Regions from separate parts of the Streptomyces cinnabarinus genome, predicted to be linked through region 2. Evidence: riboswitches for the same ligand, from Rfam matches in the RefSeq annotation. Region 2 holds a riboswitch; each other region holds the start of a gene.
What was found. Region 2 has a riboswitch for cyclic di-AMP ahead of STRCI_RS30115 (M23 family metallopeptidase). Riboswitches for the same ligand answer to the same signal wherever they lie in the genome.
Positions count from the first base shown of each region.

Region 1: another riboswitch for cyclic di-AMP. It lies ahead of STRCI_RS05800 (C40 family peptidase); the one in region 2 lies ahead of STRCI_RS30115 (M23 family metallopeptidase).
Region 3: another riboswitch for cyclic di-AMP. It lies ahead of STRCI_RS24730 (C40 family peptidase); the one in region 2 lies ahead of STRCI_RS30115 (M23 family metallopeptidase).
Region 4: another riboswitch for cyclic di-AMP. It lies ahead of STRCI_RS19605 (M23 family metallopeptidase); the one in region 2 lies ahead of STRCI_RS30115 (M23 family metallopeptidase).

Region 1 is NZ_CP114413.1:1,360,602-1,368,215, forward strand. Features, by position in the region: gene STRCI_RS05775 (urease subunit alpha) at 1-300, opposite strand, end outside; gene STRCI_RS05780 (urease subunit beta) at 293-604, opposite strand; gene STRCI_RS05785 (urease subunit gamma) at 619-921, opposite strand; gene STRCI_RS05790 (TetR/AcrR family transcriptional regulator) at 1,050-1,679, opposite strand; gene STRCI_RS05795 (ABC transporter permease) at 1,817-2,788, shown strand; cyclic di-AMP (ydaO/yuaA leader) riboswitch at 3,298-3,425, shown strand; gene STRCI_RS05800 (C40 family peptidase) at 3,429-3,902, shown strand; gene STRCI_RS05805 (LysE family translocator) at 3,959-4,573, opposite strand; gene STRCI_RS05810 (LysR family transcriptional regulator) at 4,685-5,590, shown strand; gene STRCI_RS05815 (ATP-binding protein) at 5,669-6,127, opposite strand; gene STRCI_RS05820 (helix-turn-helix domain-containing protein) at 6,340-7,206, shown strand; gene STRCI_RS05825 (DUF397 domain-containing protein) at 7,216-7,443, shown strand; gene STRCI_RS05830 (8-amino-7-oxononanoate synthase) at 7,538-7,614, opposite strand, start outside.
Region 2 is NZ_CP114413.1:6,630,338-6,637,951, reverse strand. Features, by position in the region: gene STRCI_RS30130 (bifunctional acetate--CoA ligase family protein/GNAT family N-acetyltransferase) at 1-1,421, opposite strand, end outside; gene STRCI_RS30125 (HPr family phosphocarrier protein) at 1,599-1,880, shown strand; gene STRCI_RS30120 (GntR family transcriptional regulator) at 2,036-2,722, opposite strand; gene STRCI_RS30115 (M23 family metallopeptidase) at 2,909-3,676, opposite strand; cyclic di-AMP (ydaO/yuaA leader) riboswitch at 3,690-3,853, opposite strand; gene STRCI_RS30110 (M16 family metallopeptidase) at 4,068-5,456, opposite strand; gene STRCI_RS30105 (M16 family metallopeptidase) at 5,453-6,844, opposite strand; gene STRCI_RS30100 (DNA gyrase/topoisomerase IV subunit A) at 7,146-7,614, shown strand, end outside.
Region 3 is NZ_CP114413.1:5,428,852-5,436,465, reverse strand. Features, by position in the region: gene pcrA (DNA helicase PcrA) at 1-589, opposite strand, end outside; gene STRCI_RS24735 (ScyD/ScyE family protein) at 654-1,730, opposite strand; cyclic di-AMP (ydaO/yuaA leader) riboswitch at 2,014-2,168, shown strand; gene STRCI_RS24730 (C40 family peptidase) at 2,177-3,394, shown strand; gene STRCI_RS24725 (tellurite resistance/C4-dicarboxylate transporter family protein) at 3,594-4,604, shown strand; gene STRCI_RS24720 (hypothetical protein) at 4,582-4,935, opposite strand; gene STRCI_RS24715 (C40 family peptidase) at 5,372-6,436, shown strand; gene STRCI_RS24710 (LuxR C-terminal-related transcriptional regulator) at 6,466-7,176, opposite strand; gene STRCI_RS24705 (ATP-binding protein) at 7,173-7,614, opposite strand, start outside.
Region 4 is NZ_CP114413.1:4,363,552-4,371,165, reverse strand. Features, by position in the region: gene STRCI_RS19640 (hypothetical protein) at 1-62, opposite strand, end outside; gene STRCI_RS19635 (GTP cyclohydrolase II) at 151-786, opposite strand; gene STRCI_RS19630 (MarR family winged helix-turn-helix transcriptional regulator) at 904-1,407, opposite strand; gene STRCI_RS19625 (dihydrofolate reductase family protein) at 1,512-2,639, shown strand; gene STRCI_RS19620 (alginate lyase family protein) at 2,797-3,918, shown strand; tRNA gene STRCI_RS19615 (tRNA-Met) at 3,970-4,043, shown strand; gene STRCI_RS19610 (PP2C family protein-serine/threonine phosphatase) at 4,184-5,281, shown strand; cyclic di-AMP (ydaO/yuaA leader) riboswitch at 5,525-5,683, shown strand; gene STRCI_RS19605 (M23 family metallopeptidase) at 5,695-6,717, shown strand; gene STRCI_RS19600 (PrsW family intramembrane metalloprotease) at 6,799-7,614, opposite strand, start outside.

The DNA.
Region 1 (7,614 bases), 5.3 Mb from region 2:
GCCGGTGATCCGGCCGTCCCGGATGCCGATGTCGGCCTTGACGACACCCCAGTGGTCGATCACCACGGCACCGGTGATGACCGTGTCCGGGGTGCCGTCTGCGCGCGTAGCACGCGACTGGCCCATGGACTCGCGGATGACCTTGCCGCCGCCGAACACGGCCTCGTCACCGGCGAGTCCGGGACCGCCGGAGCGGTCCTCCTCGATCTCCACGAGCAGATCGGTGTCGGCGAGCCGGATCCGGTCGCCGGTCGTCGGGCCGAACAGGTCGGCGTACGCGGCACGCGAGATCTCAGGCATCGAGGGCACCTCCGGTCTCCCCGCGCAGTCCCGGCACGACACGGGCGCCGGCCAGCGGGACGAGTTCGACGTCGGCGGGGATCCCGGGCTCGAAGCGCACGGCGGTGCCGGCGGCGACGTTGAGCCGCTTGCCGCGGGCGGCGGCGCGGTCGAAGTCCAGACCGGGGTTGGCCTCGGCGAAGTGGTAGTGGGAGCCGACCTGGACGGGCCGGTCGGCGGCGTTGAGGACGGTCAGCCGGGTGACTTCACGGCCTTCGTTGTACACGACCGGCCCGTCCGCGAAGAGGACCTCTCCGGGAATCATCGCAGCGCCCTCCCTCAGACGATCGGCTCGTGCACGGTGACGAGCTTGGTGCCGTCGGGGAAGGTCGCCTCGACCTGGACGTCGTGGATCATCTCCGGGACGCCCTCCATCACGTCGTCCCGGGTGAGCAGCTTGCGCCCGGAGGACATCAGCTCGGCGACCGTACGGCCGTCGCGCGCGCCTTCGAGGAGGTGGGAGGTGATCAGGGCGATGGCCTCGGGGTGGTTGAGCCTGAGTCCGCGGGCCCGGCGCTTCTCGGCGACGTCGGCCGCCACATGGATCAGCAGCCTCTCCTGCTCGTGCGGGGTCAGTTGCACGTCCCACCTCACCTCTCGCTCCGGACCGTGCGGGGCCCGGTTGCCGCGGCCACGGGCAAAGTCCCTGGTGGCGTGGAGGGAGGCTAGTTGGACCGAGTTTCGGGAACGTTAACCGAGCTGTGATCCGGTCAGGCGTCCGATCGCGGCTCGGCCATGCTCATCACGGCGCGCAGTCCGTCCTGGAGGACCTCTACCGGGGCCGCCCCGAGCAGGGACTGCTGGGCGATGAAGCCCTGGACCACGGCGACCATGGTGCGGGCGACATGCTCGGCGGGGATGTCCGTCCGCATCATCCCTGCCTCCTGATAAGCCTCGGCCACCCTGACCCAGGCCGTGGTCACCACGCCGTACACCTCGTCCATGACGACCGCGAGCTCCGGGTTGCGCGCGGTCTCCGCCCACACCTGCATGATCAGCCGCGGGAAGACGGGCTCGTCGTCGACGGACAGGGTGCCCCAGATACCGACGGCGCGGCCGAGGACCTCGCCCACCAGCACGTCCGGCGGCGGGGGTGGGCTCTGCCGGGTGAGCTCCTCGAAGGCCGCACGCACCTCCGCGAGGACGCCCTTGACGATCGCGGCGATCAGCTCGTCCTTGCCGCTGAAGTAGCGGTAGACCGCGCCGGCCGAGAGGTCGACCTCCTTCAGCACGTCCTGCATGGAGGTGGCGTGGAAGCCGTTGCGGGCGAAGCAGCGGGCGGCGCCTTCCAGGATCTGGCGGCGGCGGGCGTCGAGGTGTTCCTGGGATACGCGGGCCATGGTCCCCCAATTTAAAACGAACGTTCCTTCTTGACAAGTGCGCCGGGCGGCGAGACGCTGATGGCTCCACTAAAACGAATGATCGTTCTCTATAAGAACGATCCCTGTGAGCACCACCGCGCACCCAAGGGGAAACCATGTCCACCCGCCGCCGACTGATCGCGGTCGTCGTCCTAGTCCCGGTCCTCGCCGCCCTCGCCCTGTGGGCCTTCGCCTGGCCCGCCGCCCGCACCGCACCCCGCGACCTGCCGCTCGGGGTGGCCGGCCCGGCCACCGCCACCGCCCAGGTGGAACGCCAACTGACCCGGCACGAGGGGGCGTTCGAGCTCCACCACTACGCCGACGAGGCCGCCGCCCGGGACGCCGTCGAGGACCGGTCCGTATACGGCGCGATCGTCGTGACACCGGACGGCACCTCGCTGCTCACCGCCTCGGCGGGCAGTCCGGTCGTGGCTCAGCTGCTCCAGCAGCAGGCCGCCGCCGCGGGCGGCGAGGTCCGGACCGTCGACGTGGTGCCCGCGCCCGCCAATGACCCTCGGGGCGCGGCCTTCAACGCCGGCGTGCTGCCGCTCGCGCTGGCCGGTATCGCGGCGGGCGCGGTGGTGACCCTGCTCGGCCTGCGCGGCGGCCGGGCGGTGGCCGCACTGGCCGCTTCCGCCGCGCTGGTGGGCCTCACCGCGGCGGCCGTGGCCCACAGCTGGCTGGCGGTCGTCGACGGCAACTGGTGGGCGGAGGCAGGGGTGTTCGGCCTGGCGACCCTCGCGGTGAGCGCCGCCGTCGCCGGACTGGCCGCCCTGATCGGCCCCGCCGGGATCGGGATCACCGCGGGCCTGGTCATGCTGTTCGGCAACCCCTTCTCCGGCGCGCCCTCGGCGCCGGAGCTGCTGCCCGAGCCGGTCGGCGCGATCGGACAGTGGCTGCCGCCGGGCGCGGGCGCGACGGCGCTGCGCTCCACGGCGTTCTTCGACGGCGCCGCGGCCACCGGCCCCGTGCTGACACTGACGTGGTGGGCGACGCTGGGCCTGGGCGCGGTGGTGCTCGGCGCCCTGCTGAAGTCCCGTACGCAGAGCCAGCCGACACCGGAGCGGGAACTCGCCCCGGTGTCATAGGCACTGCGGGACGCGCCGGCGCGAGCGCCGCGTGCCCTGGACGGACAGCGCCGCGCGGCTCGCGTCACGGTGCCGCCGCGCTCGGACAGTTGACGCACGTGAGCGCGGTGCGGGCGTCCCGCCGCCATCTCGACTCGTCCGGCCCGGAGTTGAAACGGACCAAACGAGGTACCCCCTTTTGGCGTAGCCGCGCCTCCTTTTGCCGACCCGTCAGGGTTGCGCAACGCGCGTAGCCCCAGGACCGAAATGGACGTTCCGTGCCTGGTCCGGGCATCCCCCGGGCCCTCGACGATCGTTCGAACGGAGCAGTGTCCACCCGAACGGGTGAGTGGTGAGTAACACCACAAATCCCCGGTTCCATTGGGATTTTCGGACATCAGTGAGTCAAGATCCCTGTCTGACGACAAGCCCCCGCCACAGCGGCGGGGCGGTCCGGGCGGACGCCGAGTCCTGCCGCCGCCCGGACGACCGGTCGACAGGAGTGGATCGGCAGGAGTGGAGGACCCAGGCACGACGGGTCGCCGGCACGGAGGTTCGCGCCGAGCAGCCCTTGGGGTGAAGCCGCTTTTCGCGGCCGGGCAACTTCGCCAGCCCGAATCCGACAGGTCATCCTTCACAGGCGGCTGACGAAGGGTTGCGCATGACTGCGCTCAATCGTGTCCCGTCGCTGATGGCCCGTGCCGGTACGGCTTCGGCGCTCACCATCGCCGCCGTGGGCGGTTCGATCGTGGCCCCCGGCCTCTCCGCCGAGGCCCAGGCGGCCACTCCGGCGACGAAGGCACTCCAGGTCGCGGCCTCCAAGAAGGGCTCCCCCTACAAGTGGGGCGCCGTCGGGCCGCACCGCTTCGACTGCTCCGGGCTCACGCTGTACTCGTACAAGAAGGCGGGCAAGAAGCTGCCTCGTACGGCGGCCCAGCAGTACAACAAGACGCGCCACATCTCGTCCAAGAGCCGCAAGTCCGGCGACCTCGTGTTCTTCCACTCGGGGTCGAACATCTACCACGTCGGCATCTACGCCGGGAAGGGCAAGATCTGGCACGCCCCGAAGACCGGGGATGTGGTGAGGCTGCAGAAGATCTGGACCAAGAGCGTCTGGTACGGCCGGGTGAGCTGACCGGCGGCCCGAGGGGGGCGGCGGCGTCCTGACACGCCGCCGCCCCTGACGGTCGCTCAGGTGACGGCTTCGAGGAGCAGGACCGTGCCCAGGGCGGTCAGGGCGGCGCCGGTGACCGCTTCCACGCGCCGGGCGGCCCGCGGCCTGCGCAGCCACCGGCCGAGCCGGTCCACCAGCAGCGCCACGGCCGGGAACCACAGCAGGGCGAGCACCACCACGATCAGTGCCAGCAGCAGGGTCCGGGGCAGCGCGGGAGAGCCTGCCGGCACGAACTGCGGGAGCAGGCTGAGGAACGTGATCGGCGCCTTGGGATTGAGCGCGTTGGTGACGAAGCCCTGCCGCAGCGGGCGCGCGGCGACGGAGGTCTCCTCGGGAGCTTCCGGGCGCGGTCGGCGCAGGGCCCGGAGCGTGCGTGCGCCCAGGTACAGCACATAGGCGCCGCCCAGCAGTTGAAGCGTTCGGAACAGTGCGGGGACCGCGGTCAGCACGGCCGCCACCCCAGCGACCGCCAGCGCGGTGTGCAGCATCAGCCCGGCCGTGATGCCGAGCGCGCAGGCGATCCCGGCCCGGCGCGAGACCAGGGCGTTGCGTACGACCACGGTGAAGTCGGCCCCGGGCATGGCGACCATGCCGGCGGCGACCCCGGTGAAGGCGAGAAGCTGTCCGTCCATACGGCCAGCGTGCCGTGCGGAAGCCTTCAGCAGGTACTTCGAATATTCTGGGTCTGCCTTAAGCAATGCTTTAGTCTCCGGCCCGGCGCCCGAGCCCCAAGGGAGTCTCCCGTGTACGACCCCACCCGGCTCGCCGCACTCGTGGCGGTCGCCGAGGCCGGTTCGATCACCCGGGCCGCCGAGCGGCTCGGCTACACCCCGCCCGCGCTCTCCCAGCAGCTGGCGAAGCTGGAGCGGGAGGCGGGCACACCTCTGCTGGTCCGGCACCATCGCGGGGCCCGGCTCACCGGCGCGGGCGAACTGCTGGTGGCGCGGGCCCGCCGGGTGCTGGACGAACTGGAGCGCGCCCGGCATGAACTGGCCCGGCTCACCGGGCTGTCCGGGGGCACGCTCCGGCTCGGCACCTTCCAGACCGCGGGCGTCCATCTGCTGCCGCCGGTACTGAGCGCGTTCCGCCGGGCCCACCCGGACGTGGAACTGACGGTGGCCGACTACGAGCCGCCCGCCGGGGTCGCCGCGGTCGCCGCAGGGGAGATCGATCTGGCGCTGACCCACACCTATGAGCCCGCGGACCCGGTGCCGGTGCCCGCGTCGGTCGTGCTGGAGCCGGTTCTGGTCGAGGAGTTGGTGCTGGTGACCGCGCCCGGGCACGCCCTCGCCGACGCGACCTCACGGCTGCCGCTGAGCGAGCTGGCCGGGCAGCCGCTGATCAGCATGGCGCCGGATCATCCGGCCCGGCAGGGGGTGGAGGCGGTGCTGGCCCGGGCCGGGGCCACCGCGTCGGTGCTGGTGGAGACCCCGGTGTACGCGCTGGTGTGCGCGCTCGTCAGTGCGGGGCTCGGGGTCGGTGTGGTGCCGGAGATGGTGGCGCGGACGGCGGTCACTCCGGTCGGGACCCGGGCGCTGGAAGGGGGCGAGCTGCGCCGTACGATCTCGGTCGCGCGGCGGGCGGAGGGGGCGACGCCCGCGGTGGACGCCTTCGGGGCGCTGTTGCGGGGTGCGTTCGCCAGGGCCTGACTCCTGCGGGGCCTGGACCGGGGCCAGGGCCTGGACAAGGGGCCTGCGGGCGCGGGCCGGGGGGATTCGGTGATGGCCCTATGGCTCCTGCTGGCCCGCCGTGGTGACCGGGCGGGCCGGGGCCGTCCAGGGGAGTTCGATGGAGACCGTCTTGCCGCCCTCGCGGGTCGGCCGGACTCTGAGGCGGCCGCCGCACTCGGCGGTCAGCCAGCGGATGATCACCAGTCCCCGGCCGTTGTCCTGCTGGACGGCGGCGGGCAGGCGCTTGGGGAACCGCGGATGACTGTCGGTGACCCCGATGCGCAGTTGTTCGTCATGGTGCAGCTCGATGTCCACCGTGAAGGTGGGTGACTGACCGAGCGTGTGCTGTACGGCGTTGGTGGCGAGTTCGGAGACGATGAGCCTGATGGTGTCGGCCACGTCCGTCTCGACCGGCAATCCCCATTCCGCGAGAGTGCTGACCACATAGCCACGCGCCGCGGAGACCGAGGCGGGATCGCTCGGCAGAGTGACGGATGCTTCCAGATGGTCTGCCATGGCGACGTCGTCCCTTTCCCACGGGACCGCAGTCCGACACGGAGCGGATGGTTCGAGTACGGTCCCGGACTGGTGCTTCATCGCCAGACTGCCATTACCGCGCCGGTCACGGTGGCGATCCACCAAGATATGCATATATCTGTCGCTCGAAGCGGTGAACTCTGCTACGCGAGACCGTATTTGGGCGGCCCGGTTGGAGTAAGGAGTAGCGCATGCAGCACGGGCCGGCGGTACGCCGCCGAAAGCTGGGCGCCGAACTGCGTGCGTTGCGCACCGGTGCGGGGCTCACCAGCGGTGAGGCGGCGCGTCTGGTGGGCTGGCACCAGTCGAAGGTGAGCCGGATCGAGACCGGTGCCAGCGGGGTGAAACCGGCCGATGTGCGGTTACTGCTGGACGCCTACGCGGTCGGGGACTCACAACTACGGGAGTTGCTGCTGGTGTTGGCGGGGTCCGACGACGGGGCCGGACGTCACCACTGGTGGCACGCGTACCGCGGGGTGCTGCCGCCGACCTACCGGGACTTCATCAGCCTGGAGTCCCAGGCGAGCGCGATGCGCACGCTGGAGACCTCCGTGGTCCCGGGGCTGTTGCAGACGCCGGAGTACGCGCGGGCGGTGACCCGGGCCGCGGTGGGCGGGCTGGACGAGACGGACGAACGGCTGGACGCGCTCGTCGAGGTGCGGCTGGCCCGGCAGGACGTGCTGCGCGGGATGCCACCGCTGGAGCTGAGCGCGGTGCTCGACGAGGCGGTGCTGCGCCGGGACATCGGCGGTCCCGGGGTGATGTCCCGACAGCTGTGGCGGCTGGTGGAGGCGGGGCGGCTGCCTCAAGTGTGCTTGCAGGTCCTGCCGTTCACCGCGGGGGCGCACATCGGTATCACGGGGCCTTTCGTTGTCTTCTCATTTTCGCGCACTTCTGATCTGGATGTGGTTGTTCTCGACCACCTTACGAGTAGCCTCTACCTCGAACGGAAAGAAGACCTCCAGGCGTACACGGAGGCCTTCACCACCCTTCAGATCCACGCCCTTTCGCCCGAGGAATCGTTGGATTACATCGCCGGGATAGCTGACGGCGCGTAAGGAGGCACCATGTCTGCACTGCCTCGGCACGTACCTTCAAGTACCGATCTGCATACCGCGCACTGGTTGCGCAGCAGCTACAGCACGGGTGCGAACAACTGCGTGGAGACGGCTCGGCCGTGGACCGGTCCCGGGGCCGGACTCCTCGCCGTACGGGACTCCAAGAGCCCGGCCGGACCCGCGCTGCTCTTCTCCCCCGAGAGCTGGGCGGACTTCACGGCCGCGTACCAGTCCTGACAGTTCCCGATCCATACCGATCAGTTCCGATCAGTTCCGTCTCGATCCATCGATCAGTTCTCTCGCCGCGGCGGCAGGGCCGTGTCACGCCGACTCATGGTCGTGTCTCGCCGATGACCCGTACAGCGCGTTCGATCTGGCCGTCCGTGAGATCCGCACGGGCGGTCAGCC
Region 2 (7,614 bases):
GGCAGCCGTGTCGCCCGTACGGCGTGGCCCTGCGGGGCAGCTCCCCCGTGCCGCGCGCCCTGCACCACGACCAGCGGCTTGGCGGCGGCCGTCCGCCGGGCGAGCCGGGTGAACTTGCGGGGGTTGCCGATGGACTCCAGGTACATGAGGGCGACATCGGTGTCCGGGTCGTCGTACCAGTACTGCAGGACGTCGTTGCCGGAGACGTCGGCCCGGTTGCCGGAGGAGACGAAGGTGGACACGCCGGTGACACCGGTGACCCCGCCGCCGCGCCGGTGCAGCCGGGACAGCAGCGCGATGCCGATGGCGCCGGACTGGGCGAACAGCCCTATCCGGCCGGGCCGTGGCATCTCGGGCGCCAGCGAGGCGTTCAGCCGGACGTCCGCCGAGGTGTTGATGACACCGAAGGCGTTCGGCCCGATGATCCGCATGCCGTACGTACGCGCGTGCCGGACGAGTTCGCGCTGGCGCTCCCGGCCCTCGGGCCCGCTCTCGGCGTACCCGGCGGAGACCACGACCAGCCCCTGGACGCCGTGTTCGCCGCACTCGGTGACGACCTGGGGGACCTGTTCGGCCGGTACGGCGACCACGGCGAGGTCGACATGGCCGTCGATGTCCCGCACCGAGCGGTGCGCGGGCACGCCCGCCAGCTCCTTCAGCTCCTCGGGGAACGCCTGGTTCACCGCGTACAGGGGGCCGCGGTAGCCGCCCGCGCGGATGTTGTCCAGGACGCCCCGGCCGACGCCGCCGGGGGTCCGGCCGGCGCCGATGACGGCCACCGAGCCGGGCACCAGCAGGCGTTGCACGGACCGGGCCTCGGCGCGCTGCTCGCGCGCGTACTGCACGGCGAGCGAGCGGTCGGTGGGCTCCAGGCCGAACTCCAGGCGGACGACGCCGTCCTCGAAGCTGCGCTTCTGGGTGTACCCGGCGTCCGTGAACACCTTGATCATCTTGGTGTTGGCGGGCAGCACCTCGGCGGCGAACCGGCGGATCCCGCGCTCCCGCGCGACGGCGCCGATGTGTTCGAGGAGGGCGGAGGCGACACCGCGGCCTTGATGGGCGTCCTGGACGAGGAAGGCGACCTCGGCCTCGTCGGCGGGGGCGGAGGCGGGCATTCCGTCGGGGCCGATGCGGTCGTAGCGTACGGTGGCGATGAACTCGCCGCCGATGGTGGCCGCGAGTCCCACCCGGTCCACGAAGTCGTGGTGCGTGAAGCGGTGGACGTCCTTTGCGGACAGTCGCGGGTAGGGCGCGAAGAAGCGGTAGTACTTCGACTCGTCCGAGACCTGCTCGTAGAAGCTGACCAGGCGCTCGGCGTCGTCAACGGTGATGGGTCGGATGCGCGCGGTGCCGCCGTCGCGCAGCACCACGTCGGCTTCCCAGTGGGCGGGGTACTCGTGCCGGTCCGAGGCGCTCTGCATGGGGCCCAGATTACGGCTCGCGTCCGACAACGGCGCGGGGCAGTCTGTGGAGGACGGGTGCCGGATCGAGGCCGCGGTCCGGCGACCACACGGAACGGGACGAAGGTCTGTTCCGGGCACGCTTCACGTTGTGGAACACTGGTCTAGACAACCTGAGCACCTGAAGGGCAGCATCACATGGCTGAGCGCCGCGTCAACGTCGGCTGGGCCGAGGGCCTCCACGCCCGCCCCGCTTCCATCTTCGTCCGAGCCGCCACGGCCGCAGGCGTCCCGGTGACGATCGCCAAGGCTGACGGCAACCCCGTCAACGCGGCCTCCATGCTGGCCGTTCTGGGCCTGGGTGCCCAGGGCGGCGAGGAGATCGTGCTCGCCTCCGACGCCGAGGGCGCGGACGCCGCCCTGGACCGGCTGGCCAAGCTGGTCGCCGAGGGCCTCGAGGAACTCCCCGAGACCGTCTGAGCCAGTGCGCACGCGGCACTCGCCGCTTCCCGAGGGGCTCGTCCGAATTATCGGGCGGGCCCTTCGCCTTTCCCGCCGGGCGATCGCCATTTCCGAATTCGGGCAGCAGAAATAATCCCCCGCGAATTACTGCCTCTTTGTATACGGCGCGCGTGTTAATACGGCTGACCCGACATGTTTACGGGATGTTGCGAATTCCTCACACGCTCCGGTCCCGCGGACAGCTTCAGCCGGTGCGCGCCGTTCGCGCGCTCGGTGTGCATGGCCGTGATCGCCCGCGCGCGCTCGCTGTCGCCGCGCGCCACCGCGTCCACGATCGCGCCGTGCTCCGCCCACGCCTCCACGGGGCTGGCGGGCGCCTCCACCGCGTACATCCAGGCGATCTTGTGCCGCAGCTGGGTCAGCATCGAGGTCAGCGCGGGGCTGCCGGAGGCCTGGGCGAGCGTCTCGTGGAACCAGCTGCCCAGCGAGCGCAGATCCTCGCTGTTGCCCCTCCTGGCCCGCTCCTGACCGAGCCTCACCAGGCCGCGCAGCACCTTCAGATGCGCCTCGGTGCGCCGCTGGGCGGCGCGGGCGGCGCCCAGCGGCTCCAGCAGGCCGCGCATTTCCAGCAGGTCGGCGGCCTCCTGCTCGGTCGGTTCCGCGACACACGCGCCCGCGTGCCGCCGGGTCACCACGAAGCCCTCCGCCTCCAGTGTGCGCAGGGCCTCCCGGACGGGGACGCGCGAGACACCGTAGCGGCGGGCGAGCAGTTCCTCGGTGAGCCGGCCGCCGCGCTCGTGGACTCCGGCGACGATGTCGTCCCGGATCGCCGTGCATACCGACTGCGCCGGAACACGCATGACCGACCTCCGCTTTAATCCCCGTGAAACGTCGATGGCTGACGTGTTCATCGACTCTATGGCAATGAGCGGGAATTTCCGATGGCGGGCCGGAATCCATGGATATTTTTTGGACAACAGGGCCCGGTAAAAGCCGAAAACCCCGACTCTGGGAGCCGGGGTTCCGGTAAGCGGTGGCGGATGCCGTCAGAGGCTCACACCGTGCGAGCGGAGGTAGAAGAGCGGGTCGATGTCCGAGCCGTACTCCGCGGTCGTGCGGGCCTCGAAGTGCAGGTGCGCCCCGGTGACGTTGCCGGTGGCACCGGACAGGCCGATCTGCTGGCCCGGGGTGACGCTCTGGCCGACCGCGACACCGATCGACGACAGGTGCCCGTACTGGGTGTACGTGCCGTCATGCATCCGGATGACGATCTGGTTGCCGTAGGCACCGCCCCAGCCGGCCTCGACGACGGTGCCCGTGCCGACCGAGTGGACGGAGGTGCCGCTGGAGGCGTGGAAGTCGATGCCGGTGTGGCTGCCGGAGGACCAGACGGCGCCGCCGGCCTTGTAGCTCGTCGAGACGTAGGAGCCGGAGATCGGGGAGACGAAGGTGTTCAGGCGCTTGCGCTCGGCCTCACGGGCGGCGCGCTCCTTGGCCTCGCGGGCCTCCTCGGCGGCCTCGGCGGCCCGCTTGCGCGCGGCCTCCTCGGCCTCCTTCTTGGCCTCCGCCTCGACGGCCGCCTGCTGCTGCGCGGCGGCCTGGGCGTCGATCTGGTCGGCTACCGAGTCACCGATGGTGATCACGGGGGTGAGACCGGTCTGCTCCGCGGGGACCTCGGCGGCGAGCGCCGGGGCGGCCGCGAGAGTGCCGACGACGCCGGTGGTGGTGAGGGCCGCGACGCCCGCCGCGCGGGCGGTCGTGCGCTGCATCCGGCTGGGACGGCGGTGCTTCCCGGTGGCGCGGGTGAACGCCATGTAGTGGCTGGTCCTTTCCTTCCTTCTCGCCTACCGGGTTAGCTGACGGGTTCGGAGCAGGAAGGTCTCCTACGGACCCCCTCGCACTACGCGCGGGCGCCCGATTCACCCCAGGGACTGCGGTGGGTCCCCGGCTCCCCTGGCTCGCGCCGTAGGGGGACTCGGCGATGACTGTCCGGTGCCGCGGTCGCGGCGCACTGCCTGACGGACAGCCCGCATGACGCTAATCGGGGCAACTTTCAATTCCCAAACGGATCACTGTTTTTGTAGCGCATGCCACAGGTCAGACAGGCAACCTCTCCCCCAATTCGGACATAAAGGGGCCCTGGTGGCGCTTCCGTCACCAGGGCCCCACACGCGCGTGACCGCGCGTTCACATCCGAGGAGGTGTCTACTCGGCCGTCACGACGGTGACTTCACCGATCCCAAGGGCCTCCACGGCCTCCTTGATCTGCGCCGCGTCACCGACCAGCACCGTCACCAGACGGTCCACCGGGAAGGCGCTCACGACCGCCGCGGTGGCCTCCACGGTGCCCGTCTCGGCGAGCCGGCGGTACAGCGTGGCCTGGTAGTCGTCGGGCAGGTGCTGCTCGACCTGGTCGGCCAGGGTGCTCGCCACGGCGGCCGCCGTCTCGTACTTCAGCGGCGCCACCCCGACCAGGTTCTGCACGGCGACGTCCCGCTCGGCGTCGGTGAGCCCGCCCTCGGCGAGGGTGCGCAGCACCTTCCACAGGTCCTCCAGGGCGGGACCGGTGTTCGGCGTGTCGACGGAACCGCTGATGGCGAGCATCGCCGCGCCGCTGCCGTCGGGGGCGGAACGCAGGACCTGCCCGAAGGAGCGCACGCCGTAGGTGTAGCCCTTCTCCTCGCGCAGGACGCGGTCCAGGCGGGAGGTGAGGGTGCCGCCGAGGCAGTACGTGCCGAGGACCTGCGCGGGCCACACGCGGTCGTGCCGGTCGGGTCCGACGCGGCCGATCAGCAGCTGCGTCTGGACGGCTCCGGGGCGGTCCACGATGACGATCCGGCCGGTGTCGTCGGCGGTGACCGGGGGCACCGGCCGCGACTCGGCCGAGGAGCCGGTCCAGGAGCCGAGGGTGTCGGCGAGGAGCGCGTCCAGGTCGGTGCCGGTGAGGTCGCCGACGACCACGGCGGTGGCCGTGGCGGGGCGCACATGCCGCTCGTAGAAGGCGCGTACGGCCGCGGAGTCGATGGCCTCGACGGTCTCCTCGGTGCCCTGGCGCGGGCGGGACATGCGGGCGGTCGCCGGGAAGAGCTGCCTGGACAGCTCCTTGGCGGCGCGCCGGGAGGGGTTGGCCAGCTCGTGCGGGATCTCGTCGAGGCGGTTGCGGACCAGCCGCTCGACCTCGCTGTCGGCGAACGCGGGCGCCCTGAGGGCGTCGGCGAGCAGTCCGAGTGCCTTGGGCAGCCGGGAGACCGGCACTTCGAGGGAGAGGCGCACGCCGGGGTGGTCGGCGTGGCTGTCGAGGGTGGCGCCGCAGCGCTCCAGCTCGGCGGCGAACTCCTCGGCCGTGTGCTTGTCGGTGCCCTCGGAGAAGGCGCGCGCCATGATCGTGGCGACGCCGTCCAGGCCGGCCGGCTCGGCCTCCAGGGGGGCGTCCAGGAGCACCTCGACGGCGACGATCTGCTGGCCGGGGCGGTGGCAGCGCAGCACGGTCAGGCCGTTGTCGAGGGTCCCGCGCGTGGGCGCCGGGAAGGCCCAGACCTTCGCCTCACCCGCCTGGGGCTGGGGGTGGAACTCCATCGGGGCGAGCTCGGTCACTTGGCCGTCTCCTCGTTCTCGTCGCTTGCTTCCACGGTGGCCGCGGACTCCAGGTCCTCGGTGGGTTCCTCGACGGTCTCCATGGGGACGGTCGGCTCGTAGACAAGCACCGCGCGGTTGTCGGGGCGCAGCCGGGCCTTGGCGATCTCCTGGACCTCCTCGGCGGTCACGTCCAGCACCCGGCCCACGGCGGTGAGGGCGAGCTGCGGGTCGCCGAACAGCACCGCGTAGCGGCACAGTTCGTCGGCGCGGCCCGCGACGGTGCCGAGCCGGTCCAGCCATTCGCGCTCCAACTGGGCCTGGGCGCGCTCCATTTCCTCGGCCGTCGGGCCCTCGGCCGCGAACCGGGCGAGCTCCTCGTCGATGGCGGCCTCGATCACCGGGACCTCGACGTCGCCGGAGGTCTTCACGTCCAGCCAGCCCAGGGAGGGCGCACCGGCCAGACGCAGCAGCCCGAACCCGGCGGCGACGGCCGTACGGTCGCGCCGGACGAGCCGGTTGTACAGGCGGGAGGACTCGCCGCCGCCCAGGACGGTGAGCGCCAGGTCGACCGCGTCGGACGCGCGCGTGCCGTCCTCCGGGAGACGGTAGGCGGCCATCAACGCCCGCGCGGGGACCTCCTCCTCGACGACCTCGCGCAGCTGCTCGCCGATGATCTCCGGCAGCGAGCCGTCGCGCGGGGTGGGCTTGCCGTCGTGGGCGGGGATCGAGCCGAAGTACTTCTCGACCCAGGCGAGCGTCTGCTCCGGGTCGATGTCACCGACGACCGACAGCACGGCGTTGTTCGGGGCGTAGTACGTGCGGAAGAACGCGCGCGCGTCCTCCAGGGTCGCCGCGTCCAGGTCGGCCATCGAGCCGATCGGCGTGTGGTGGTAGGGGTGGCCCTCCGGGTAGGCCAGCGCGGTCAGCTTCTCGAAGGCCGTGCCGTAGGGGACGTTGTCGTAGCGCTGGCGGCGCTCGTTCTTCACGACGTCGCGCTGGTTCTCCATCGACTCGTCGTCCAGGGCGGCGAGCAGGGAGCCCATGCGGTCGGCCTCCAGCCAGAGGGCGAGCTCCAGCTGGTGGGCGGGCATGGTCTCGAAGTAGTTGGTGCGCTCGAAGCTGGTGGTGCCGTTGAGCGAGCCGCCGGCGCCCTGCACCAGCTCGAAGTGGCCGTTGCCCTTGACCTGGGCGGAGCCCTGGAACATCAAGTGCTCGAAAAGGTGAGCCAGGCCGGTACGTCCCTTGACCTCGTGACGTGAGCCGACGTCGTACCAGAGGCACACCGCCGCGACCGGGGTCAGGTGGTCCTCGGAGAGCACCACGCGAAGGCCGTTGGCCAGGCGGTGCTCGGTCGCTGTCAGGCCCCCGGTGCCTGCCTGGTCTGTGGCCGTGTGACCCATGGGCATGTGCGTCCCTTCGATCGCGGCGCGGTCCTCGAAACCGCGGCTTTCCTGCCGGTCCTGCCACTGTATGCAAGCGTGCGCGGCGTCGGCGAAGTTCCCGGACTGCGTACGCCGAGGGCGGATGCCGGCATCGGATCGCGTAGCCTGCGGGCAGTCGTGAGCGGAGGTCACTCTCCGCACCGGTCCGCACGGCCGACGCCGGGTCCTGGTCCGGGATGTCAGTGCCGCGGTCCACAATGGTCCGCGTCAGATCCGGTGCGCGCGCCCAGCAAGCGAGCACGAAGACAAAGGAGCCTTGGCAGCGATGGCCCGCCGCAGCACGAAGACCCCGCCGCCCGACGACTCGTTCGAGGAGAAGATCCTCGACATCGACGTCGTGGACGAGATGCAGGGCTCCTTCCTTGAGTACGCGTATTCGGTCATCTACTCGCGCGCCCTGCCGGACGCCCGTGACGGCCTCAAGCCGGTGCACCGGCGCATCGTCTACCAGATGAACGAGATGGGCCTGCGCCCCGACCGCGGCTATGTGAAGTGCGCGCGCGTGGTCGGCGAGGTCATGGGCAAGTTGCACCCGCACGGCGACGCGTCGATCTACGACGCGCTGGTGCGCATGGCCCAGCCGTTCTCGATGCGTCTGCCGCTGGTCGACGGCCACGGCAACTTCGGCTCGCTGGGCAATGACGACCCGCCGGCCGCCATGCGGTACACCGAGTGCCGGCAGGCCGCGGCGACGAGCCTGATGACCGAGTCGATCGACGAGGACACGGTCGACT
Region 3 (7,614 bases), 1.2 Mb from region 2:
GGTCGAGGTCGAGGTCCCGGCAGACCAGGGCCATCAGACGCTTGGAGTCGGCGGCGTCGTAGATCGAGAACGACGAGGTGAACCCGAGCTTCTTGCTCTCGCGGCGCAGGATGCGGACGCAGGCGCTGTGGAAGGTCATCACCCACATCGCGTTCGCGCGCGGGCCGACGAGCTGCTCGACGCGCTCCTTCATCTCGCCCGCGGCTTTGTTGGTGAAGGTGATCGCGAGGATCTGGCCGGGGTGCACGTTCCGCTCGGCGAGGAGATAGGCGATGCGGTGCGTGAGCACACGGGTCTTGCCGGAACCGGCGCCGGCCACGATGAGCAGCGGGGTGCCGGAGTGGACGACGGCCGCGCGCTGGTTCTCGTTGAGCCCCTCGATGAGCGCGGCGGCATCCAGCGCCGGGCGTGGGGCGCCGTCGCGGTAGTAGTCGTCCCGGTCCGGCGGCACGTCGAACTTCCCACCGAACAGATCGTCCGGAACCGACTCCGGAGCGTGCTCGTCCTCGGGCGGCGGCGGAGGCTCCTCCTCACGCCCACGAGGGGCCTGAAGATCCGCCAGGAAGCTGTCATCAAAGAGGCTGCTCATCGCTCTCCGAGTCTAGGGCTCCCCACTGACACCCCGCCGCCGCCCTCGGAACATCGGACGGTTTTCAGAAGCCGAGGATCTTCCAGACCTGGCCGCCCGGGGTCTTCCTGCCGTCCAGGACGGTGCCGTCGCGGTCGGCGATCGACCAGGCGGAGACGTAGACCTTGCCGTCGTGCGGGTCCACGGCCACGCCCGCCGGGAAGGGGACCTTGACGTCAGTGCGCCCGGTGCCCGAGAGCTTCGTCACCACGCCCGCGAAGAGCTGGCTGACGTACAGGTCTCCGCTGCCGTTGACGGCGATGCCGCTGATCGGCCCGAAGCCGGACTTGAAGCCGAGGATCTTGCCGGTCCAGGCATCGACGCGCCACACCCGCGCGGTGGGCTTCTCGGTGAGGCCGTTCAGCTCACCGACGTAGAGCGTGCCGTCGGGTCCGAGCGCCAGGGACGTGGGGACGGACTCCCGGCCGTTGTGGTCCGGGAAGACGGTGAAGGGGCGGGCCTTGCCGGACCGGGAGATCTCCACCAGGTCGTTGCCCGCCGCGTCCGCGACGATCTTCCGGCCGTCCGGCAGGGCGAGGACGGCGTACGGGTTGGACTCCACGTTCGCCTTGTGCGGGTTGTGCTTCAGCTCCACGGCGGACACGTCGGCGGCGATCCGCGCCGTGCCGTGGTCGATGCGCAGCAGCTTGCCGAGGGTGTTCCAGGGCCGGTGCGTGGGCACCCCGGCCTCCGGCGGGACGAAGGTCTCCACGCCCCACACCTCCCCGTATCGGGCGGACACACCGGCGACGCCGGTGGCGAAGCCGCCGTCCGGGGCGGCGCCCGAGGGCAGCCCCTTCACCACCCGGCGGTGCTTCCACGCGCCCCCGTCCCAGTAGATCTTGGTGACGGCGGAGGTGAGTCCGACGCAGGTCTCCCCCTCCGGCCCCTCCCCGATGCACTTCTTGCCGCCCCGGCCGGCTTCGGCGACGTACAGCCGCCCCTCGTCGTACGAGAGCTGGCGTGGATTGTCGAGCCCGCTCGCGATCACCCGGACGACCGGCCGGCCGTCCCCTCCCCCGCTCGCCCCGGCGGGCGCCACGCCCACGGTGGCGGCGAGCGCGACGCCCGTGGCAACGACGAGTGATGTGCGCTTCCTCATGGCCGTACCCCCTACTCCCCCACCGCGGCTCACACGACCGCGGCTGGCTGGAAGCTAGCGCCGGGAAGCGGGCGGACGATGTCACTCCGGAGAAAATACGCACAACTCGGCATAGATCCATCCGGATTGACCACACCCCGCGACGTTCTGACCCAAGGTCACGAAAATGTATCGGGCATATCACCCATCAACCTTCACAGGGGCCACACGAGTTGGCTACCGTGCCGGGCAGGCCGTACGACCCCCACCGGCGAACGACGCCGGGCCGCGCGGCCTCCGCCGAGTCCGCTGCCCGCCGACGGCAGCCGGAGCCGGGGACCCAACGGACCTTGGGGTGAATCGGCCCGACTCCCTTACCGGAGAGGGCCGTAGGGCAAACCTTCCGAACCACCCGCCCGAACCCGACAGCTAACTCGGTAGGCGGTACATGGAAGGAGTCGCCTCCCTTGGCGTCGCACCGCAAGTCGCGTCCCGCAGGGCCGCGCGTCGCAGGCATACGGACCCCCGCCCTCGCCACGGCCGCGCTCACCTCCGTGGCCCTGCTGTCCCAGACGGCCAACGCCGCTCCGGCCACGGACGACAAGCCGAGCCTCGAAGAGGTCGAGAAGAAGGTCGATGACCTCTACCGCCAGGCGGAGACGGCGACCGAGAAGTACAACGCGGCCAAGGAGAAGACGACCAAGCAGCGCAAGCAGGTCGACACCCTGCTGGACGACGTCGCCAAGCGCACCCAGAAGCTGAACGACGCGCGGGAGGAGCTGGGCTCCTTCGCGGCCGCGCAGTACCGCACCGGCGCCGCGGCCCCCGACACCGCGACGTTCCTGCTGGCCGACTCGCCGCAGGACTACTTCGACCAGACCCAGCTGATGAACCGGATGACCGGTCGCCAGAAGGAAGCGGTCGACGACTACGTCACGCAGCAGTCGGCGACGATGAAGAAGCGCGAGGAGGCCACCGAGAGCCTCCAGACGCTGAACGAGTCGCAGGGCGAGCTGAAGACCGCCAAGGCGACCGTCCAGAAGAAGCTCGCCGACGCGCGGGACCTGCTCTCCGACCTGACCGCGGAGGAGAAGGCGCGGCTCGCCGAGATCGAGCGCAAGCGCCAGGAGGAGGCCGCGCAGAAGGCGGCCGAGCTGGCGGAGAAGCAGGCGGCGGAGGAACAGCGCCGCAAGGAGGCCGCGGAGGCGGCAGCGGCGGCCGAGGCCGAGCAGCAGGAGAGCGGCTCCTCCTCCAGCGACTCGTCGTCCTCCGGCTCGTCCTCCACCGGGTCCACCGAGACCGAGGCCCCGGCGGACTCCACCTACGCCGCGAAGGCCGAGAAGGTGCTCGCCTTCGCCCGCGCGCAGATCGGCAAGCCGTACGTCTGGGGCGCGACCGGCCCGGACTCCTACGACTGCTCCGGCCTCACCCAGGACGCCTGGGCGGCCGCCGGCATCTCCCTCCCGCGCACCACCTACGACCAGGTCAACGCGGGCACCACGGTCTCCCTCGCCAACGCCAAGCCCGGCGACCTCGTCTTCTTCTACGAGAACCTCGGCCACGTGGGCATCTACATCGGCAACGGCATGATGATCCACGCCCCGAAGCCCGGCGCCTACGTCCGCGAGGAGTCGATCTACTACGACGGCGAGGGCTCGATCCACAGCGTCGTACGCCCCGCCTGATCCGACCCGGCACGCGCGCGTGGGCGTGATCGACGCCTACGCACGCGTGCCGCTGCCGCTGGGCGAGCGACGGCGACGGATCCGTGGACGCCCCGCGCGTAAACCCGTCCGCCCTGCCACCCTGCCGCCCGCGCGTATTTCGTGGCCCCCGCGCGCGTGGCCCGTCGGGAACCGGCCTCCCGCTCCTTAGCATCGGCGCATGCCCGGCACCTCTGCCCCTCGCTCACTTCGCGCCTGGTGGGCGCTGCGTCCTCCGGCGGCCGGTGCCGCGGTGATGGCGACCGGCATCATCTCGGTCGGCCTGCACCTGACCGGCTACGAGGTCCTCTCCCGGATCACCCTGGCCGTGGCCTGCGTCGCCTGGCTGGGCCTCGCCACGGACTTCGTCCTCAGGCTGCTGCGGCAGCCCGCGCGCTGGCGGCAGGAGGCGGGCACCCCCGCCGCGCTCACCGCCGTCGCGGCGACGACCGTGCTCGGCACCCGTTTCTCCGCGCTCGGCTGGCAGGCCCTGGCCGCTGCCCTGCTGGCGCTCGCCGCGGTGCTGTGGCCGGGCCTGCTCTACGTCGTCGTGAGCAACTGGCGCCGCCGTATGCCCGGCGCGGTGTTCCTCAGCTGCGTGGCCACGCAGGGCCTCGCCGTCCTCGGCGCCACCCTCGCCGCGGCCGAGTCCACGGCCTGGCTCGCGCACGCCGCGCTCGTGCTGTTCTGGCTGGGACTCGTCCTCTACGGCCTCGCCCTGCTCCATTTCGATCCGCGCCAGGTGCTGGAGGGCGCCGGGGACCACTGGGTCGCGGGCGGCGCGATGGCCATCTCGGCGCTCGCCGGGTCCAAGCTGATCGCCGCGGACAGCCCCGGGCTGTATCTGTGGAACGACGACGCCGACGATGTCCTGCACACGGTCACCGTCACCCTGCTGGTGCTCGACCTCGCCTGGTACGCCGTGCTCGCCGTGGCCGAGGCGGTCCGGCCACGGCCCCGCTACGACGTACGCCGCTGGGCGACCGTGTTCCCGCTGGGCATGACCGCGACGGCGACCCTGTCCGTCGCCGCCGCCATCGAGGTGTCCTGGCTGGAGACCCCCGGCGAGATCCTGCTGTGGATCGCGGTCGCGGCCTGGCTGGCCGTCGCCGTGGGGGCGGTCCAGGAGGAGCGGGCCTACGTCTCCGCCGCGGCCGAGGAGGCCGAACTCACGTCCACAGCACGGCGATGAAGACGTTCGCCGTGGTGAGCAGCCCGACCAGCCCGAACAGGCCCTTGTCGACCTTCTCCTCGTCCCGCTTCACATAGACCAGACCGAGGATCACGATCAGCAGCGCCAGCTTCACGCCGATCTTGATGTTGTTCACGGTCTGATCGTCGGCCTGGTTGAGCCCGACCAGGATCACGCCGGTCACCAGCATCGTCAGCGCACCGTGCAGCATCGCCGGCACGAACCGGGCGGTGCCCTGGCCCATCGCCTTCATCTGGGTGAGGAAGCCGCCCAGGAGCGAGGCGATGCCGATGATGTGCAGGCCGACGAAGAGATGGATGAGTACGTCCATGAGGCCGGAGCCTAATCAGGGGCCTCTGAGGCGTCCGACACCGGCCCGCCTCCCCACGCCCTCGCCGCGCCCTCCCCGCTCGATGGATCCTGCATATATGCGCTCCATAGCACCCCGCCGCCCCCACCCGCCCCGCAATCCAGGACTTCGGTCATCGCGCAGCGTGAAGGCGACCGCTCCGTTCGCGGATCACGGTCACATACGGTCACCCGGCGATCCCCTCATGGCAGTTCCGTACAACGCGTTACCAAGCCGACACACACAGGCTTAGCGTCCTCCACCAGGTGACCGGCTCCCCACCGCCGCCCGGGCCAGGGGCGGCAGTCGGACACCACCGCCAAGAAGGTCCGGCGGTGGCCTGCTCCCCCTGTGCGGGCCGCCGCCGGACGCGTCATCAGGCGGCCGTAGGAGTCGTGCGAAAGGACGTGCAGTCCACGTGGCAGCACATCGCAAGTCCCGGCAGCGCTCGGCCGGCGGCACCACCGTCCGTACGGCCGCCACGGTCGCCCTCGCGGGCGCGGCGACCGCGACGGGCTTCAACGGGACCGGACACGCCGAGCCCGAACTGACACCGGCGCAGGTCAAGGCGAAGGTGGACCGGCTGTACCAGGAGGCCGAGGCCGCCACCGAGAAGTACAACGGCGCCAAGGAGAAGGCGGACGCGGCCGAGGCCCGGCTGAAGACCCTGCGGGACGAGGCCGCACGCAAGACGGACAAGCTCAACTCGGCCCGGGACGCGCTCGGTTCCATGGCCGCCGCGCACTACCGCGAGGGCGGCCTCGACCCCTCCGTACAGCTCGCGCTCTCCGACGATCCCGAGCGGTACCTGGACGGCGCCGAGTTCGTCGAGCGGGTCGGCACCCGGCAGGCGGCGTCCGTGGCGGACGTCCGCAGACAGCTGCGGGAGGTCGGGAAGCTGCGCGGGGCCGCGCACATCGAGCTGGCCTCGCTCAAGTCGCGCCAGGCGGAGCTGAAGCGGCACAAGGAGACGATCACCGGGAAGCTGGCCGAGGCCAACCGGCTGCTGTCCCGGCTGACGGCGCAGGAGCGGGCGAGGCTGGTCGGGGGTACGGAGGACCGCGCCACCCGTTCCGCCTCGGGCGCGCGCGAAGGACTCGCCGCCCCCGGGTCCGCCGGCACGAAGGCCCCCAACTCCCGCGCGGCGGACGCCGTGGCCTACGTCCACCAGAAGCTCGGCAGCCCCTATGTGTGGGGCGCGACCGGACCGGACGCCTTCGACTGCTCGGGCCTGACCCAGGCCGCCTACCGCGCCGCCGGCGTCTCCCTGCCCCGCACCACCTACGCCCAGATCGGCGCCGGACAGCGCGTCTCCCGCTCCGAACTCCTCCCCGGCGACCTGGTGTTCTTCTACTCCGGGATCAGCCATGTCGGCCTCTACATCGGCAACGGCCAGATGATCCACGCCCCGAACCCGTCCGCTCCGGTGCGGATCGCACCGATCACCGAGATGCCGTTCGCGGGGGCGACGCGGGTGGTGTGAGCCCTGAGCCCGGTCGGCCGGTGCGGGCCTCAGACCAGCCGTCGGGCCGTCGCCCACCGCGTCAGCTCGTGCCGGTTCGACAGCTGGAGCTTCCTCAGCACCGCCGAGACATGCGACTCGACCGTCTTCACGGAGATGAAGAGCTGCTTGGCGATCTCCTTGTAGGCATAGCCACGAGCGATCAGCCGCAGCACCTCGCGCTCGCGCTGGGTGAGACGGTCCAGGTCCTCGTCGACCGGAGGGGCGTCGGTGGAGGCGAAGGCGTCCAGGACGAAGCCGGCCAGGCGGGGCGAGAAGACCGCGTCGCCCTCCTGGACCCGGAAGACGGAGGCGACCAGGTCGGTGCCGGTGATCGTCTTCGTCACATAGCCCCGGGCACCGCCCCGGATCACGCCGATCACATCCTCCGCGGCGTCCGACACGGACAGGGCGAGGAAGCGCACGGGCTGCTCGGCGTCGGCCATCAACGGGGCGCAGCGGCGCAGTACTTCCACCCCGCCGCCGCCCGGGAGGTGCACATCGAGCAGGACCACCTCGGGCCGGGTCGCGGTGATGACCGTGACCGCCTGGTCGACGTCCGCGGCCTCGCCGACAACCTCGACGCCGGTCTGCTCGGTCTGGCCGATCTCGGCCTGGACCCCGGTACGGAACATCCGGTGGTCGTCGACGAGAACCACACGCACCCGGCGCTCACCCGCCCCGCCGGGGGCCTCCGTCGTACCGTTCGCCTCGTCGCTCATGACGTCTTCTCCGCCCTCTCCATCTCCAGTTCGACCTCCGTGCCGCCGTCGGGTACGGGGCGCAGCCGCGCCGTACCGCCGTTGCGTTCCATGCGGCCGATGATCGATTCTCTGACGCCCATGCGGTCGGCGGGTATCGAGTCGAGATCGAAGCCGGGGCCGCGGTCCCGGACGGACACGAAGACCGTCCTCCCCTCGACCTCGGCGTAGACCTGCACGGCGCCGCCCTCGCCACCGTACTTGGCGGCGTTCACCATCGCCTCGCGCGCGGCCTGCATCTGTGCGGCGATCCGCTCGTCGAGCGGGCAGTCGCCGACCACGACGACCTCGATCGGGACGCCGTGCTTGTCCTCCACCTCGGCGGCGTTGCGCCGGACCGCGTCGGCGAGGGTGGTGGGTTCGTCGGCCTCCTCCTTGCCGGTGCCCTCCGGCTTGTAC
Region 4 (7,614 bases), 2.3 Mb from region 2:
CCGCCCAGCAGGACGGTTCTCCGCCCCGTACGCCCAAGTCCCGCACGCCCTAATCGCCCCACGGCAACCCCCCAGTCACAGCCCGGCCGCAGCACTGTACGTAGTCGAACAGCTGCGCACCAGACGTCGGAGAGCCAATTCGAAAGCGGTTCAGACCGCCGAACGCTCCGTCAACTCGCCGAGCGGCAGCGTGTGTTGGGTCTGGAGGACCTTGGCGCGCAGATAGCGGACGTTGTGCGCGGTGGTGAAGACGCCGGTGGGGACGCGGTCGCGCACGGCGATGCCGAGGTCGCGCAACTGGGCCGCCTTGTCCGGGTTGTTGGAGAGCAGGTCGAGCTCGTCGACGCCGAGGGCCGCCAGCATCTGGGCGGCGGCCGTGTAGTCGCGGGCGTCCTCGGGCAGCCCGAGGGCGGCGTTCGCGGCGTAGGTGTCGAGGCCCTGGTCCTGGAGGGCGTACGCGTCGAGCTTGTTGTAGAGGCCGATGCCGCGGCCCTCCTGGCGGAGGTAGAGGAGCACTCCGCCGCGCTCGGCGATGCGCTCGACCGCCTCGCGCAGTTGCGGGCCGCAGTCGCAGCGGGCCGAGCCGAAGACATCGCCGGTCAGGCACTCGGAGTGGAGCCGGACGAGCGGGACGGGTCCGGGGTCGCCGAGGACGACGGCCACGTGCTCCTGGCCGTCGGTGAGGCCGTGGAAGGTGACGAGGTCGGCGTCGACGCTGTAGCCGTCCTGGAAGCGCAGCGGGACGCGGACGCGGGAGCGCGTGGTGGCGGCGGGGTGCTCGGACATGCGGGTCTCCGGTCGTCCTGGGTTGCTGCTTCAGATTTGAAGCAGATCCTCGAATCGAGACCCTAGCTCATGCTTTAAGTTTGAAGCAACTGCGATGTGGCGCGGCTCACGCGTGGTTCACTCACCACCGCACGAGGAGCGCCGCAGCCACGGCATGTCGGCCGCGTCCCCGCCCTGGAGCACCCGGGTGACCCCGCTGAAGATCTCCTCCAGCTGGCCCACCTGCTCGGGCGTGAGGTGATCGAAGAGAGCCGCTCGCACGGTCGCCACATGACCGGGCGCCGTCCGCTCCAGGACGGCCATCCCCTCCTCCGTCAGTGCGGCGACACTGCCCCGCTTGTCCCACCGGCACTCCTCGCGCGCCACCAGACCGTCCTTCTCCAGCCGCGTCACGGCGTACGTCAGCCGGCTCCGGGTGATCTTCAGCTGCTCCGCGAGGTCGGTCATCCGCAGCCGGTGGTCCGGGGAGTCGGAGAGATTGGCGAGGATGGAGTAGTACAGGTGCGGCATGCCGGCGTCATGCTGGAGCTGCCGGTCCAGGGTGTCCTCCAGGAGGTGGGCGGCACCGATGTACGCGCGCCAGGCGCGCTGCTCCTCGGGGGTGAGCCAGCGGGTCGTCATGCCTCCAGTGTAGGTTTGCTTAAAACTTGAACCAAGCCCGCCGACCTGACCCTGCTGCCCCACCGCCCCGACCCCGTCGCCCCGCCGGCCCCGATGGAGCACCGATGCCCCTCCCCTACGTCCTGCTGTCGGCCGCCGTCTCCCTCGACGGCTACCTGGACGACACCGGCCCCGAGCGGCTGCTGCTCTCCAGCCCCGCCGACTTCGACCGGGTCGACGAGGTACGCGCCTCGGTCGACGCGATCCTGGTCGGCGCCGGCACCATCCGCGCCGACAACCCGCGGCTGCTGGTGAACTCGCCCGAGCGGCGCGCGGCCCGGATCGCCGCGGGACGGCCGGAGTACCCCCTGAAGGTCACCGTCAGCGGCAGCGGCGACCTGGACCCGGCGGCGAACTTCTGGCACACGGGCGGTGAGAAGGCCGTCTATACGACGGACAAGGGCGCGGAGACGGCCCGTGCCGCCGGCCTCGCGGCGGACGTGGTCTCCCTCGGCGCCGACCTCGACTGGCGCCGCCTGCTCGCGGACCTGCACGCCCGGGGCGTACACCGGCTGATGGTCGAGGGCGGCGGCACCATCCACACCCAGCTCCTCCGGGAGGGCCTGGCGGACGAACTCCAGCTGGTCCTGGCCCCGCTGTTCGTCGGCGACCCGGCAGCCCCGCGCCTGTTCGGCCCCGGCGCATACCAGCAGGGACGACTGCGCCTGGTGGAGACCCGCCGTATCCAGGACGTCGTCCTGATGCGCTACGAGCCGACCGCACCCGGCGAGGGCGATGTCCCGGCCGCCGCCGACCACCACTGGCTGCGGCTCGCCTGCGAGCTGGCCGAGCTGTGCCCGCCCTCCGACACGGCGTTCAGCGTCGGCGCGGTGGTCGTCGCCGCCGACGGCACCGAACTCGCCCGCGGCCACTCCCGCGAGGGCGACGACCCGGTGGTGCACGCCGAGGAGGCGGCCCTCGCCAAGATCGACCCCGAGGACCCGCGCCTGCCCTCCGCGACGGTCTACAGCAGCCTGGAGCCCTGCGCCCACCGCTCCTCCCGCCCCGCCCCCTGCGCCCGGCTGATCCTGGACGCGGGCGTCCGCCGGGTGGTCACGGCGTGGCGGGAGCCGGACACCTTCGTGGTGGCGGCGGACGGCACCGGCCTGCTCACCTCGGCCGGCGTCGACGTACTCGAACTCCCGGAGTACGCGGACCGGGCGAAGGCCCCGAACCGGCACCTTCTGGCGTAACCCCGCGTCAGGTCCGATCGGCCCAACAAACCCTGCGCCCGCCCCCGCACCGGGCCACGCTGCCTGCATGAGGTCTGTTCGTGCGCGTGCCGTCGTGTTCGTGGTGGTCGGTCTTCTCCTCAGCGCCTGTGGAGCCACGGGCGCCGGCAGCAGCACTATGGCCCGTGCCCTCCCGTCCGACGCCGAGTTCACCCACCCCGGTGTGCTCGTCGGCGCCGCCCAGCTGGAGGCCGTGCGCGAGAACGTCACCGCGGGCAGGCAGCCGTGGCTGAAGGCGTATCTCGACATGCGGGACAGTGAGTACGGCGCCTACAAGTACCGGGCCGAGCCGTACGAGGAGGTGCGCTGTCCCGCCGGGAGGACGGCGGGGCAGGGGTGTGCGCAGGAGCGCCGGGACGCCATCGCCGCCTACACCCAGGCCCTGCTCTTCACCGTCACCGGGAAGGCGCCGCACGCCGTCAAGGCCAGGGAGATCATGGACGCCTGGTCGGCGAAGCTGAAGCGGCACAGCGGGGAGAACGCCGGGCTCCAGGCCGGGTGGGCCGGGGCGACCTGGGCGCGGGCCGCCGAGATCGTCCGGCACAGCGACGGCGCCGGATGGCCCGCGGAGCGCGTGCGCCGGTTCGAGACCATGCTGCGGACCGCGCATCTGCCCCAGGTCACCAAGAAGGTCCCGGACGCCAACGGCACCCGGGACCTCGTCACCACCGACGCGGCCATCGGCATCGCCGTCTTCCTCGACGACCACAAGACCTTCGACCACGCCCTGGCCCGCTTCCGCGACCGCGTGCCCGCCTACTTCTACCTCGACAAGGACGGCCGCCTCCCGCTCACCCCGGCCGGGTCCAGCATGAACACCCCGCAGCGCCTGGCGGCGTACTGGTTCCGGCAGACGACGTACAAGCCGGGTGTCACCCAGGAGACCTGCCGGAACTTCGAGCACGTCGGCCACGCGATCGCCGCCACCGCGCACATCGCCGAGACCGCCTGGCACCAGGGCGTCGATCTGTACGGCGAGGCGGAGGACCGGCTCAAGGCCGCGATGGAGCTGCACGCCCGGCACCAGAGCGGCGAGCCCGCCCCGGCCTGGCTGTGCGGCGGCCAGGTCCGGCGGACCATGGGGCCCGACCTGGAGGTCGCGCTGAACCATCTGGAGGACCGGCGCGGCGCCTCCGTCCCGGCCGCCCGCAGGCTCGCCGAGAAGACCCGCCCGGCCGGTACCGACGGCCTCTTCGTCTCCTGGGAGACCCTCACTCACGCGGGCAACCCGGCGGCCTGAGGAAACGGGTGTGCTTCGGGCCCTGCGGATGACGTACACTGGTTTCACCGACGCGGGGTGGAGCAGCTCGGTAGCTCGCTGGGCTCATAACCCAGAGGTCGCAGGTTCAAATCCTGTCCCCGCTACTGAAGGCCGAGGGCCGGAATCCGAAAGGGTTCCGGCCCTCGGTGCATGTCGGCCCACTCATCCACTCGGCCCACCCCGTTCGCCCCGCGGCCCCGCTCCGGGAACCCTGGAGGGACGGCGACGCGGCGGGAGGCGGGCAGTGCGGGCTTCGGTCAGACAGGGGACCCGGCGCTTCCCGTCCGGCCGCACCCTCGCACGGATCATCCCGGCGGCCCTGATCGCGGGCGGCATCCTGTACGACCTCAGCACCCCCCGTGACTTCACCGCGGTCCCCTTCTTCACCGCCGCCCCGCTCGTCGCCGCCCCGCTCTTCTCGCTGCTCGGCACCGTCATCACCGGCGTCGGGGCCCTGATCGCCGCCTACGCCGTCCATGTCCGCTTCGGCTTCGGCGTGGACGCGGACACCGTCACCGAGGTGATCACCGTGGTCACCGTCGCCGTCCTGGCGGCCGTGCTCAACCGCGTGGTGCGCCGCGGCGATCTGCGGCTCGCCTCGCAGCGCGAGATCGCCGAGGCCACGCAGCGCGCCGTCCTGCCCCAACCCGTGGAACGGATCGGCGGCTTCGACATCGCCGCCCGCTACGAGGCCGCCCAGGCCGACGCCTTCATCGGCGGTGATCTGTACGCGGTGGTGGACAGCCCGTGGGGCGTCCGGCTCGTCGTCGGCGATGTGCGCGGCAAGGGCATGGGCGCCGTCGCGGCCGTCGCCGTGGTCATCGGCGCCTTCCGGGAGGCGGCCGAGCAGGAGCCGGACCTGGAGGGCGTCGCACGGCGCCTGGAGCGGGCGCTGACCCGGGAGGGCACACGGCGCGAGGGGATCGACGCCCATGAGGGATTCACCACCGCCGTACTGGCCGAACTCCCGCACGGCGAGGGCGTCGTACGGATCGTCAACCGCGGCCATCCGCCCCCGCTGCTGCTCCACGCGGACCGCACCGTACGCCCGCTGCCCGCCGGGGAGCCCGCCCTGCCGCTGGGCATGAGCGACCTCGGCAACTGGCCCGACCGCGCCGAGGAGGTGCCCTTCCCGCGCGGCGCCACCCTGCTGCTGCACACCGACGGCCTGTCCGAGGCCCGCGACGCGCACGGCGTCTTCTACGACCCCGAGCGTCGGCTCTCCGGCCGCGCCTTCCACGAGCCCGCCGCTCTGATCCGGACCCTCGCCGAGGAGGCGCGTCGGCACTGCGGGGGCGGGATGACGGACGACATGGCCCTGCTCGCCGTACGGCGGCCCTGACCGATGACCCCGATGGTCACCGGGGGTGATCGGACGGAAGCCCTCCGCATAACAACTGACATACCGTCAACAACTGTGTGGCAGGTGAACCTTGGTCAACTCGCCCGATTTAAACCCCTCATGACCCTAAAGTTCCGGCCGGATTCGTTAATGATCAAGCGGAACGGCTTGGAATCCGCACCCCGGGTCTATTAACGTTCGATAACGCAGCGCGGTCGTCCCAGCCGTCACAAGAGTCGGCTCCGTGCGCACGCGCCGAATCCCGTAAGGGAACCGGGGAACCACCAACTTGGGGTGAATCGGGCGTAATCCACCGGGCAAAACCGGTCGGATATACGCGCGTAGGAGACCTTCCTGCTCCGAACCCGTCAGCTAACCCGGTAGGCGAGAAGGAAGGAAAGGAGCACGCCCACGTGGCGTCAAACCGCCCTGCCCCGTTCGTGCCGAGCCAACGCGGGGACGAGACTTTCGGCTACGGCAGCTATCGCAGCGACGAGGGCCCGTTCGAAGAGTGGAACCCCACTGCGGAATCCATTCGCCCGGTGCGCGGCAAGCATCGCGTCGCCAAGAAGGGCGGCGGCGGACTCGCCCGCAGCTCCACGGTTCTCGGCGTCGGTGTCATAGCCGCGGTCGGCGCGGGCGGTATGGCCAGCGCGCAGTCCGGCAAGCCGCCGGTCGCGATCACCATGCCCGACCTGCCGCTGATCTCCGACCACTCCGCGGACGAGGAGACGCCCGAGACGGCGGCCTCCCCGCTCAGCAGCGTCGGCATGACCACGATGGACACCGAGCAGGGCGCCGCCGACGCCGGTGAGGCGCTGCGCGCCCGGATCATGGCCCAGGCCGAGCAGCAGCAGGACCAGGTAGACACCAAGGCCGCCGCGGATGCCGCCGCAGCCGCCGAGAAGGCCGCCGCGGAAGCCGCCGCCGAGGCGGAGAAGGAAGCCAAGGCCAAGGCCGCCGCCGCCAAGGCGAAGGCCGAGGAGGAGGCCCGCAAGAAGGCCGAGGCCGAGCGCCTCGCCGCGCTGGCCAAGCAGTACACGCTGCCGACCTCGTCGTTCACCCTCACCTCGACCTTCGGCCAGGCCGGTTCGATGTGGTCCTCCGGGTACCACACGGGCCTCGACTTCGCCGCTCCCACGGGCACCCTGCTGAAGGCGGTCCACACCGGCACGATCACCAGCGCCGGCTGGGACGGCTCCTACGGCTACAAGACCGTGCTCACCCTGGAGGACGGCACCGAGATCTGGTACGCCCACCAGTCCTCGATCAGCGTCTCCGTCGGCCAGAAGGTCACCACCGGCGACATCATCGGCCGGGTGGGCGCGACCGGCAACGTGACCGGCGCGCACCTGCACATGGAGGTCCACCCCGAGGGGTCCTCCTCCGGCATCGACCCGCTCGCGTGGCTGCGCGACAAGGGCCTCAACATCTGACCCACGCCCCCGCGTGAACCCCGGCGGTCCTGACGACGACCCCCCGACGTCAGGGCTGCCGGTTTCGCATGCCCGCAGGCGCTACGTGCGGTACGGGTTGTAGGCCGGGTACGCCGGATAGGGCTGGTAGCCGCTCGGCTGTGCCGGGTATCCGTACGCCCCGTACATCGGCCAGGGCGCCGCCACCACCGGGACGGGCGGTGCCGTCGCCCGCGCCGCGTGGTCGAGCGCCGGCCGTGCCACCTCCCGGCGCCGCCACAGCTCCCGCAGCAGCTCCGCTTCCCGCACGACGAAGTCGGCGCCCGCACGGCCGCGGCGCCCCCGGTGCCGCAGGAACGCCAGCGAGGTCGCGTACGCCTCGTACTGCGCCACCTCCCGCGCCGCCCGCCGTCCGCCCGCGGTGCGGCGGGCGTACTGCCGGGCCATGCGCCGCGCCCGCATCGAGCCGAGCGCGAAGGGCTCGGCCGGGGTGAGCCAGCCGGCCACGGCGTAGGCGGGCAGCTCCTCCCGCACGGTGCGCAGTTCGCGCTGGCGGGTCCAGATCACGAGCCAGGTCAGCAGGCCGAAGGCGGGCACCATGATCGCCGCGTAGACGGCGAAGAAGCCGAACGGGCCGAAGGACGCGGAGCCGTTCCACAGCGCGTGCATGCCCATCGCGAGCAGCAGCCCGGACAGCGGCAGCAGGATCCGCCGCCAGCGCTGCCGGTCGCCGGAGAGCGCGGCGATGCCGAAGCCGATGCCGGTGAGGACGGTGAACAGGGGGTGCGCGAACGGGGACATCACGATGCGCACGAAGAAGGTTGCGGCGGTGACGGAGGCGATGCCGCTGTCGCCGGTGAGCTGGTCGGTGCCGAAGGCGGTACCGAGGTAGAGGATGTTCTCGGTGAACGCGAAGCC